One region of the Idiomarina sp. Sol25 genome, then DNA from elsewhere that is predicted to be linked to it. Evidence: predicted binding sites of a transcription regulator. Region 1 holds the regulator's gene; the other holds the start of a gene.
The links. Region 1 encodes MetJ, which represses methionine synthesis genes. Its sites were predicted from a motif close to TAGACGTCTAGACGTCTA; they were not measured.

Region 2: a site for MetJ is predicted at 4,296-4,313, ahead of metK (methionine adenosyltransferase). Genes of this name have one in related genera too.

What each region holds. Positions count from the first base shown of each region.
Region 1 covers NZ_JAUPEW010000003.1:188,680-194,747, reverse strand. Annotated here, with positions in the region: gene Q5L94_RS06860 (PBP1A family penicillin-binding protein) at 1-893, shown strand, start outside; gene Q5L94_RS06855 (bifunctional aspartate kinase/homoserine dehydrogenase II) at 932-3,373, opposite strand; gene metJ (met regulon transcriptional regulator MetJ) at 3,548-3,871, shown strand; gene Q5L94_RS06845 (malic enzyme-like NAD(P)-binding protein) at 3,868-5,112, opposite strand; gene rpmE (50S ribosomal protein L31) at 5,362-5,574, opposite strand; gene priA (primosomal protein N') at 5,742-6,068, shown strand, end outside.
Region 2 covers NZ_JAUPEW010000002.1:327,578-333,645, reverse strand. Annotated here, with positions in the region: gene Q5L94_RS05680 (PhoH family protein) at 1-235, shown strand, start outside; gene Q5L94_RS05675 (hypothetical protein) at 236-1,195, opposite strand; gene Q5L94_RS05670 (hypothetical protein) at 1,217-1,507, opposite strand; gene ruvX (Holliday junction resolvase RuvX) at 1,545-1,979, opposite strand; gene Q5L94_RS05660 (YqgE/AlgH family protein) at 1,976-2,533, opposite strand; gene gshB (glutathione synthase) at 2,594-3,538, opposite strand; gene Q5L94_RS05650 (16S rRNA (uracil(1498)-N(3))-methyltransferase) at 3,549-4,280, opposite strand; gene metK (methionine adenosyltransferase) at 4,396-5,541, shown strand; gene tkt (transketolase) at 5,633-6,068, shown strand, end outside.

The DNA of each region.
Region 1 (6,068 bases):
AAGCTCTGGCTAAGTCCAAGAACGTAGTTTCGGTGCGTTTAATTCGCGAATTGGGGGTTAAAAAAGTGGCGGATCATTTGGCTAAGTTTGGTCTCGATCGCTCAAAAATCCCTGAAAACGAATCGCTTTCTCTGGGTTCTTTGTCAATGACCCCCATGCAAGTAGCTCGTGCTTATGCGGCGTTTTCTAACGGCGGTTTTCTGGTAGAACCCTACTTTATCAAACGCATTGAAGGCGCCGACGGCAACGTGATTGAGGAAACCGACCCGCTGCGCGCCTGTTTTGACTGTGACAAGCCAGCTCCGCAGATCATTAGCGAGCAAAATGCGTTTTTGGTTGAGCAGGCAATGAACTCAGCAGTATGGGGCGGTGGCAGCTGGGCGAATGGCACAGGCTGGAACGGTACGTCCTGGCGTATTCAGCGTTCTAAACCCATTAATGAAGCTGTTGGTCGCAACATTGCCGGTAAAACCGGTACCACTAACGATGTCCGTGATACTTGGTTCTCAGGTTTTACATCAAACCTTGCGACAACTGTGTGGGTGGGGTTTGATGACGTTTCCCGTAAACTGGGACGCACGTCGAAGCACCCTGAAGTTGATTCCAGTCAGCAGGCAATCACCGGCGGTGAAGCGGGTGCGAAAACCGCGTTGCCGGGCTGGATCTTGTTTATGGAAAAAGCACTGCCATTGTTTCCGTCGAGTGACTTTGGCATTCCGCCGGGAGTGGTGAATGTCCGTATTGACTTAGAAAGTGGAAAGTTATCACACAAAAGTGACTACACCACGCGGTTTGAATACTTTATACGTGGTACAGAACCAACGGAGTACAGTCGTGATAACGGTCAGTCTAATGGCGATATCTTTCAAGAAGATGATGACGACTTATTCTAGCCAGATAAAATCTGTGTAATAACAAATTAGTGGGAGCGTTAAGCTCCCACTGCCAGTTTACTCAGTAACTGATTTAGGTCCGACTGCACGCCACCGGCGGTAACGTGTTTACCCGCGCCAGGCCCGCTAATAACTAATGGCATTTCTGAATACCAGTCGGTGTAGATAACAAAGATGTTTTCACCGGGTATTAAGTTAGCCAGCATGTCTCCTTCCGGAATGTACTCAATACCAACCTGAGCAGTAACTCTTTGTTCGTCACTGACGGTAAAGCTGGCCAGCAGTCGCGGTACTTTGCCGTCTTTAGCCGCTTCGTCCAGCATGGCTGTCATAGGCTCATCAAGTTCCGATAAGCGCTGCATAAACTCGCTAAGTGGCAAGTCACGTAAATGTTCCGGCACCAGACTTTTTACTTCAATGTCCTGCCAGTCCAGTTTTAAGCCAATTTCGCGTGCCAGAATCAGTAACTTACGCACCAAGTCCTGACAGGACAAATCTTCACGGGGGTCAGGCTCGCTGTAACCCCGCTCTTTGGCTTCTTTTACCAGTGAACTGAACGTGACTCCTTTGGTGAAATTCTCAAACAGCCAGGACATGGTGCCTGAGAAAATGCCGGAGATGCTGCGAATTTCGTCGCCGGAATTACGCAAGTCGTTTATGGCATAATTCAGCGGTAATCCGGCACCCACCGTGGTGTTGTACAGCCATTCGCGCTTGTACTCGTGCTGAATGGTACGAATTTCCCGGTACAGCGCCTCGTCGGCAGAGCCCGCGCGCTTATTGGCGCTGATAATATGCAGGCCGTTTGCGAACAAGCTGGGATACAGCTGCGCGACTTGTTGGGCGTCGGTTAAATCAATCACCACCAGTTCGTCGTATGGCGCATTGGGGAGCTCGCGCAGCAGTTCCGTGAGTACATAGGGTCGTGCCAGGCGGTCGAAGTCTTCGGCCCACTGAGTGAGCTCTACGCCATTGTAATCCAGCCATAAACGCCGGGAGTTAGCGATGCCCATAACCCGAACGTCCATCACTTGATTAATACGGTCACGCTGCTGGCGGAACAGTTCCAGCCAGGCTGTCCCAATGTTGCCGCGACCAATAACCAGCACGCCCAGGCTGCGACGGTAGTTAAATAATTGGCTGTGCAGACGATTGAGTAAACGGTTATCAAGCTTTTGCTCCAGAATAGCAACAGCAGAGTCACCGCTCTGCGTCAGAGCAAAGCGTCGTACTTTTTGTTCGGAAAGTTGCAGTTTAAAGGTCGAGAACTGGTCGGTTTCCTGAATGCGGTTACCGACAATGGCCAGCATAGAGTATCCGCGAATTTGAGTTATGGCGTCACCGGCCCCCAGACTGTCTAACCAGCCGGTCAGGTAGTCTAAGTGGTTTTGATGAAACACCAGATATTGCTGATGATTCTCCGGCTCGGTCCAGCTGACCAGCGGCTCTAACTCCAGTTCGTCCAGACGTTTTACTAAGGCTTTATCGTGCAGCTCAACCTTAAAGAGCACCACCTCAGACAGTGAAGTGAAGACTTTTCCGCGAGGCTGGGTATTCTGGAACTGACCAATACGCGTTTGCTGATTTTCTACTTTCAAACTGGAGCGAACGGAAATGACCATGCGCTGGCGGTCGACCGGCTGAAAGGTTCTTGGATGCAAAACCGGGCTGCCAAGACGCGCTAGTTCTTCGGCTTCGGTCCAGTCTAATGTCGGTAAGCTGACTACGCGCTCAACTTTACGCGGGTCTGCCGAATAAACGCCGGCCACGTCTTTCCAGATAGTAACCTGGCGTGTATCCAGCAGACTGCCGACTAAGGTCGCTGAATAGTCACTGCCGTTACGCCCCAGAGTTAAGCTCTCGCCGTTTAAACCGCGGGCGATAAAGCCAGTAACAATAAAGCGGGTGCCCGAGTGAGGAGCTACTCTTTGTAATAGCTTTTCACGAGAGTGTTCTACCTGAATAACGGGCTCAGGGGCATCTGCGGCGAGTAAAAAGTCCCGGGCATCAATGTGGTCGGCGCGGGTGCCCTGTTTTTGCAGTAAAGCTGATAACAAGCGGGCGGACCAAAGCTCACCGTAGGACAGTAACTCGGCATTATGGTTAATGATTTCGTCGCCCTCTAACCATTGACGCCAGCGGATGAAGTCTTGCTGAGATTGTTGCAGCAGTTGCTGCTGTAAGTTACCGCTTAATAATTCGGTGATCAGCCCTTGCTGAAAACTCTCTAATTGATCGAGCAGAATGCTGGCGGTGTCGCCCGGCTGTGCTTTGGCATTAATAATGGCAAGAATGCGGTTGGTTGTGTCTCCGGCTGCGGAAACGACGACTAGGTCGCTGGCACCGGCGTACTCGGTTACAATACGGGCAACGCGGCGATAGCAGAACGCATCGGCAAGACTGCTGCCACCAAACTTATGCACCTGAACGCTGTCGGCAACGGCTTGCTTTTGCTCTTCTGTGAGCTGAGTTGTTGTCATTCCGCCTTCCTTAACTACTCGCTTAAATTAGGTAACTGCTACTAAGGCTAAAATATTGTCAGGCAAATGTCAGTAACTTTTAGCCATCTAGACGGATAAAATTTGACGGGGTCGCTCATTCGGGTACAATTCATTATAACTTATGTGGTTTTGTTATATAGTGGGATAGTAACAATGAAATGGAACGGCGAATATATTTACCCTTATGCTGAACACGGTCGTAAGAGTCAGCAGGTGAAAAAAGTTACGGTCTCAATACCCACGCGTGTATTAAAGGTACTGACCGATGAACGAACCCGTCGCCAAGTTAATAATCTTCGCCATGCTACCAACAGCGAACTGCTTTGCGAGGCGTTTTTACATGCTTTTACCGGTCAGCCACTGCCGGAAGATAAAGACTTACAAAAGTCCAATCCGAATAAAATCCCCAAGGCCGTGCGCGAAGAGCTGGAAGCCCGGGGATTACCTATTCCGACCGACGAAGAGCTCGACGATTAATCCTGCATATAATTTTTCGGTAAATCGATTTTAGCTGCGCCGGACTTCACCGCAGCTTCCGCAACGGCACGCGAGACCCGTGAGCACAAGCGCGGGTCAATTGGCTTAGGAATAATATAATCACGACCGAAGGTTAATTCTTTGACGCCGGCTGCTTTTAATACTGATTCCGGCACTGGCTCTTTCGCCAGCTGGCGAATGGCCTCTACTGAGGCAACCTTCATTTCGTCATTAATCGCTGTAGCTCGCACATCTAACGCGCCGCGAAACATAAACGGGAAGCATAAAACGTTGTTCACCTGGTTCGGGTAGTCCGAGCGCCCGGTTCCCATAATCAGGTCATCACGTGCCGCCATAGCGGTTTCTGGTTTAATCTCCGGGTCGGGGTTAGAGCAGGCAAATAGAACGGGGTTTGGCGCCATAAGTTTCAACTCTTCTGCGCTGAGTAAGTTTGGCCCTGAAACACCCACGAAGATATCGGCACCTTCGATAACATCTCTTAGCGTGCGTTTATCGGTATTGTTGGCAAACAGCTCTTTGTATTCGTTTAAATCGTCACGACGGGTGTGAATAACGCCTTTTGAGTCGAGCATATAAATGTGCTCACGTTGCGCGCCACATTTAATTAAAAGTTCCATACAGGCGATGGCGGCAGCACCGGCACCAAGACACACAATGCGAGATTCCGATAGCGTTTTGCCCTGAATTTCCAGTGCATTCAGCATACCGGCGGCAGTCACAATAGCAGTACCATGCTGATCATCGTGAAACACCGGAACATTGCAACGCTCTATTAAAGCTTGTTCAATTTCAAAGCATTCGGGCGCTTTTATGTCTTCTAAATTAATACCACCAAAAGTGTCGGCAATGTTAGCAACGGTATTGATAAAGTCTTGCGTGGTACGGTGACTCACTTCAATATCAATAGAGTCCAGTCCGGCAAAGCGCTTGAATAATAGAGCCTTACCTTCCATTACCGGTTTTGACGCCAGTGGTCCCAAATTTCCCAAACCAAGAATAGCCGTTCCGTTGGTAATAACCGCCACCATGTTGCCCTTGGCAGTATAACGGTAAGCAGCGTCCGGGTCCTGAGCAATTTCCCGAACCGGTTCTGCTACGCCCGGGCTGTAGGCGAGAGCTAGATCTTTGCTGGTTTCAGCAGGAGTGGTCAGTTCAACCGAGATTTTACCCGGAGTCGGGTATTCGTGGTAATCCAGTGCTTGTTGGCGAAAATCTGTCATGCGGTGATACCTGAGTCTGGTTATCAGAATGCTAATTAGTCTATCGCTTTTAGGCTAAGAAACAAATCTTACCTGCGTCTTTATGCTCTTAATAAGGCTAACTAAATTTAACGAGTGTTTAAAAGTACACCAGTTAACTTTTCTTTAACAACGGGAGGTTTAGGCGAGCGGACACAAAAAAAGGCGCTGTTTAGCGCCTTTCTCTTAACATCTGCTGTTAAGCAACGTTTTCTATAGGTTTTCTCAGGCTTATTTCTTGCCCAGAGCGCCAAAACGTTTCTTAAACTTATCAACACGACCGCCAGTGTCCATTACACGCTGCTTACCAGTGTAGAACGGGTGGCACTCTGAACAGACGTCCAGGTGAAGATCTTCTGAGCGGGTTGAACGCGTTTCGAACGTGTGACCGCAAGAACAGCTGACTTTTAAAGTCTCGTACTTAGGATGAATACCTTGTTTCATGGGGTTACCTCAGTTATGGGCCGCATCGCCATTCGATCCAAAGCCGAACACCATGCGCAAAAAAACATCAATGAATTAAGAGCCGCGCATTTTATGTGATCCTGCGTCTGTGATCAAGCAGAATCTGCTGCCTTGTATTCTGCGCGGCAGCGTTCCAGAATAGAGCCATGAAGCAAGCCAACACCGGCAGCGAACGACGTTATAAAGTCGCACTGCCGCTACCTCTTCGACAAACCTATGACTATCTGTGCAAAAGTGTCGAGCCACTGCCGCAGGGAGTCCGCGTGCGTGTGCCTTTTGGCCAGCGTCAGTTAGTGGGGTATGTGGTGGCCGAAGCCACTGACGAACCGCCAGAATTTGCACTGAAAGCGGTTGTTTCGGTATTGGATGAGCAGCGACTGTGGCCGCGTGATATCTGGCAACTGGTTCGCTGGTCAGCTGATTATTATCACCACTCGTTGGGTGACGTTGCTGCCAATAGCCTGCCAGTTTTA
Region 2 (6,068 bases), on a different contig from region 1:
AGCTCAGAATTTAACCGCGTCTCAGCTAAAAACGCTTATTACCCGCTGTGGCGAGAACACTAAATTAGTAGTTTCGGGTAACCTGGCACAAATTGATAGTTACTATTTAACTGCCGTTACCTCAGGGCTGACTTACATTGTTGAGCGGTTTAAAGACTATCCGGGCAGCGCGACCATCAACTTAAACGGTGTAGTGCGTAGTCCACTGGCGCAGTTTGCGGAAGAGCATCTGTAACTAATTCAGCGGTACCACGGTGTACTGCTGGGTTTCGACCTGAAATTTAGTTTCTTCGCCAACCTGGCCCATCGGCATTGCCGCGGGGCCAGTCACATCGACCAGTACGTAGTTATTGCCTTTGTGTTTAACGGTGGTATCTCCGGGCTGCCGACTAATGGCAATGCCAAAGACTGCGTGCTCAGGCAAATAAATAATGGCCATTTTGGGCGTTTCGATAATTTGCTTTATCAAAGAGGTCATTAAAGTGACCTTGCTGTCGCAGTCCCCCTGATTGTAATAAAGCAATTGGTTCGGTGGGACAAAGCCATCGCCCCGGCTATCCAGTTTGCTGTTTAAATCGTTGTACGGTATTTGCTGAATAAAGCTGGCGATATAGTTGATGTAATTACGTTGTGTATTTGTGGCTAACTGCTCACCAATAGCTTGTATTAAGGGCTTCAGCGTTGGGGTCACCTCACTGGCTATCGCCGGATGATCAGGGATAATGCCCTGCTCTCCCGGAGGCAAACTCAATTGGCGGTAGAAGTTCGCATCAAGATAGTCGTCCCAGCGCTCATCGTAATAGTCACGTAAACGCTTTTTGTACTCGTTAAGCTGTTGCTGTTTTTGTGCTGTTCTGGCTTTGGCCGTAACCAATTCAACGGACTGCTGGCGCGGCGTTAAACGAGCCTGAATGCCTTGCCACTGCTGTTGCTTAATGTAACGGTTGAGCTGGTGTGCCAGTTCACGCTGACTGCGTTCAAGATTAAACCCGCGATAACGTTTTAGTGGCTGTAGGAAGTCTTTTTTATCGACCTGGAAACTGAATGACTGTTGACGGTCATCGAAATCACGCCACTGATAAGAAAAAGCGAGTTGATCGTTATCGGTTTCGTTAAGCTGGAAGAAATTTTGGCTGTACGCGGCAGAGGGGATGACAAAGAGTAACCAGACAACAGCACAGAGTTTATGTGTCATTCTGGCTACTCCCGTTAATTTCTAGAACTTCATTTCTGTAATAGGGCTGTCTTCAAATTTAAGGTCAACCTGATACTCGACGCCACCGGCACGAACAAAAAAGTAGGTTTTATCTTTTTTAAAGACTTCCTGCAGAGTCACAATCCGGAAACCGGGGCGACGCTCAGCCGACATGTCCGTTAATTCTACAGAGCCGCGCGAAACCAATATGTTTTGGTAACGAGGACCAGTAATTAAAAGCAGTTTTTTATTTTCATCTTTCAGTAAAATGGTGTTACCGGTTACTGAATAGGGTTCTTCATTACCAAACAAGGCCAGCTCCTATCGCGTTAACTTATTACTGACGACACTATAACGAATTATCACTTTTTGGCAAATAACCGTTCATAAAATCTTCAACAATAATTAATGCCGCCTGACTATCAATTGCACCTTTTTTCAATTTACGAAAGCCACCTTCAGCAAACAGGCTTTCTCGTGCTGAGGTCGACGTCAGTCGTTCGTCCTGAAATGCTACGGGTAAGCCGAATCGTCCATGTAACCGGTTACCAAACTTTTTTGCCCTTTGGGTTAGCGGCTGTTCGGTACCATCCATATTTAAGGGCAGACCCACCACCAACTGTTCGGGTCGCCATTCGGTAAACAGTTTCTCAATGAGTTGCCAGTCGGGAATGCCTTCTTTGGCCTTGATAGCTGCTAAAGGCGATGCGGTTGCTGTTATGGTCTGGCCCACCGCAACGCCAATACTTTTAGTACCAAAATCAAAGCCTATTACTGTGCTCATGCGTGTCCTACATCCGGGCCCAGTTGCCACACGTCGAAGCCAAGCTGTTCTGTGGCTTTTTGCCAACGCTCGCTTGCCGGTGTATTAAATAAGAGCTCCGGATCTGCCGGAATAGCTAGCCAGGAGTTTTCTCCTAGCTCTTCTTCCAGTTGTCCTGCCTCCCAACCTGCATAACCTAAAGTCAAAAGAAACTGTGGCGGTGCAGCAGATGACCCCAGCGCTTCCAGAATATCGCGCGAGGTGGTCACCATAATATCGTCACTCATCTTCTGGCTGGCGCGCCAATTGTCCTGCGGAGGATGAATCACAAAGCCACGCTCACGGCCTACAGGCCCGCCTTGATAGACGCTGCCCTGTAAGTGTTGGTTATTTTCCGGGTAAACAATTTCCAGTTTATCCAACAGCGAGGTCACGCTTAAATCGGCAGGCTGATTAATAATTAAGCCCATAGCGCCTTCTTCATCGTGCTCGCAGATGTAGGTCACGGTCCGTTTAAATGCTGGATCGTTCAACATAGGTGTTGCTATCAATAAATGGTTCTGCAAACTGTTCATCGACTCACCGACTCCTTAACGATAATCTCTACTGACAAGATGGGGGCGCATAGTTGAATTTCAATTCAGCTTTTCTTCTATTGCCTTAAAGACTAATTCGGCAATGTTGATGTCGTAGGCGTTTTCAATTTCGCGCATACAGGTTGGGCTGGTTACATTAATTTCTGTAATGCGGTCGCCAATAACGTCCAGTCCAACAATAATGAGCCCACGTTTTTTTAATTCCGGTGCCACTTTACGAGTCAGAGCCCAGTCACTTTCCGATAAAGGCTGGGCGCGCCCGCTGCCACCGGCGGCAAGGTTTCCACGGGTTTCTCCGGCGCTGGGAATACGCGCTAAAGAATAAGGCACAGGCTCACCATCAATAATCAAAATGCGTTTGTCGCCGTCTTTAATCTCTGGCAAATATCTTTGCGCCATGGCGTAGCGCTGACCTTTCTCGGTCAGAGTTTCAATAATAACGCCTAAGTTACTACCATCGGCACCCACTTTGAAAATTGAAGCGCCACCCATGCCATCCAGGGGTTTTAAAATCACCTCACCATGCTTTTTATGGAAAGCTTTAATGACATCCGCTCTGGAACTCACCAGTGTGTCGGCAATAGAGTCTGCGAACCACGAAGTAAAAAGCTTTTCGTTACAGTCGCGCAGGCTCTGCGGTTTATTCACTACCAGGCTACCGCGCTGTTCGGCCAGTTCCAGCATTTGCGTGGCGTATAGAAATTCGCTGTCAAAAGGCGGATCTTTACGCATCATAATGACGTCAAAATCCTCTAGCGGGCGGTATTCGCTATCGGTTAAGCTGTAAAAGTCCGTTTTTTGATCTTGAACACGAATTTCCCGTGCAAAAGCCATTGGTTGACCGTTATCGATGACTAAGTCGCCCATTTCCAGATAAAAACACTGATAACTACGCGCCTGAGCTTCCAGCAATAAGCGAAAACTGGTGTCTTTCTCGGTTTTAACGGTGGCGATAGGGTCCATCACCATAGCTAACTTCTTCATATAAACTCCTTTAGCTTAAGTCGCCAAACTGATATTGCACGGCGGTTAGCGCTGAAAGCGCGGCGGTTTCTGTTCTTAGTATTCGTGGTCCTAAACGCATGGGTTTAAATCCTTGTTGCCCGGCGGTACTGACTTCCGCATCAGTGAACCCACCCTCAGGACCAATCAATAATTGTATTCCCTTCTCGGCCTGCTGAAATGACGACAACGGCTGGGTAGCGGTCGGGTCTAAGGTCAGGCGCAACCCTGCGAAGTCGCTTTCAATAAAATCCGCGAATTGCTGTGCTGGCTTTACTTGTGGAACCACGCTACGGCCACACTGTTCACAGGCAGAATGGACAATTTTTTGCCATTGCAACTGTTTCTTTTCCAGTCTGTCGCCACTTAATTTAACGCCGCAGCGCTCACTAAACAGTGGGGTAATTTCGGTTACTCCCAGCTCGACCGACTTTTGCAGGACAAAATCCATACGGTCGCCACGTGAAACGACCTGCGCCAAATGAACATTGACCGATGATTCAGATGCGTTAGCCTGACTGCCCGTTGCAATAAACTGCGCGGACTTTTTTTTAACTGAAGCAATCTTTGCTTCATAATTCTGGCCGTCACCGTTGAATAAAACAATGTTATCACCTACGTTCAAACGCAATACTTTGATCAGGTGCTGAAAAGCATCCGAACTCAATTCGGTTTCAGTTTGTAACTTGATAGAGTCGGGGTGATAAATCCGCGGTACTCGCATGTCGTCAGCCTTATTCGGACTTTTAGACGTCCAGAAGTAGAAAAAAAAAGAGTGATCGGTTACATTATGCAACCAGTACTAAACGATTTCATTAAAATTAAGGAATAGTGGGCATATGTCACGTCACCTGTTTACCTCAGAGTCAGTGTCCGAAGGGCATCCGGACAAAATTGCCGACCAGATATCCGATGCGGTTCTAGACGCAATTTTAGCAAAAGATCCTAAAGCCCGGGTTGCTTGTGAAACCTACGTGAAAACCGGCATGGTGCTGGTTGGCGGCGAAATCTCAACAAAGGCCTGGGTTGATGTTGAAGACTTGGCGCGTCAAACCGTAAAAGATATTGGGTACCGACATTCTGACATGGGGTTTGATGGCGCATCTTGTGCTGTACTAAACGCTATTGGTAAACAAAGTGGTGACATCAATCAGGGCGTTGATCGTGCTAACCCAGAAGAGCAAGGCGCAGGTGATCAGGGCTTAATGTTTGGTTATGCCTCGAATGAAACTTCAGTTTTAATGCCCGCCCCTATTACTTACGCGCACCGGGTTATGCAGCGTCAGTCGGAAGTGCGCAATAACGGCACACTGGACTGGTTGCGTCCGGACGCGAAAAGTCAGCTGACCTTCGTTTATGAAAACGGTAAGCCTGTTGCCATTGATACAGTCGTGTTCTCCACTCAGCACCGAGAAGACATTACTCAGGAAACGCTGCGCGAAGCCGTGATGGAAGAAATTATCAAGCCTGTATTGCCGGAGCAGTGGGTTTCAAAAGACACGCAGTTTCACATTAACCCAACCGGTCGTTTCGTGGTCGGCGGGCCGATGGGTGACTGCGGGTTGACCGGGCGTAAAATTATTGTTGATACCTATGGCGGCATGGCGCGTCACGGTGGCGGCGCCTTCTCGGGTAAAGACCCGTCAAAAGTTGACCGCAGTGCGGCTTATGCAGCGCGTTATGTCGCTAAGAACCTGGTCGCTGCTGGTCTGGCTGAACGTTGCGAACTGCAAATTTCTTACGCCATTGGTGTGGCAGAACCAACTTCTATCAGTATCGATACCTTCGGCACGTCTAAACACTCAGAAGAGCAGTTAATTGCGCTGGTGCGTCGTCATTTTGACTTACGCCCTTACGGATTAATAAAAATGCTTGACCTGGAACGCCCGATCTATAAGCAGACAGCGGCATACGGGCATTTTGGGCGGGACAACCTGCCGTGGGAGCAAACGGACAAAGCCTCCGATTTACAGGCTGATATTTAAACAAAATATTGCCTATAAATTTGCTTGTACCCCCTGAAATGTGGAGAATACGCGCATCGCAAGTTGCTCTTCACCTTCCAGGGGGTTTTTCATGTCAGAACGTCAATATCTCGCCAATGCCATTCGTGCGCTTAGTATGGATGCGGTTCAGAAAGCCAAATCAGGACACCCCGGAGCGCCCATGGGTATGGCAGATATCGCAGAAGTTCTCTGGCGTGACTATTTAAAACATAACCCCCACAACCCCAGCTGGGCCGATCGCGACCGTTTTGTGTTATCGAATGGGCACGGGTCAATGCTAATTTACTCGCTATTGCACCTGTCCGGTTATGACCTGAGCATTGAAGACATTAAACAATTCCGTCAGTTAGACTCAAAAACCCCGGGTCACCCTGAATACGGCTATACACCAGGTGTGGAAACCACTACCGGCCCGCTGGGACAAGGGCTTGCAAATGCCGTAGGTATGGCGCTGGCTGAGAAAGTATTGGCTGCGCAATTTAACCGCGATAATCATGAAATTGTGG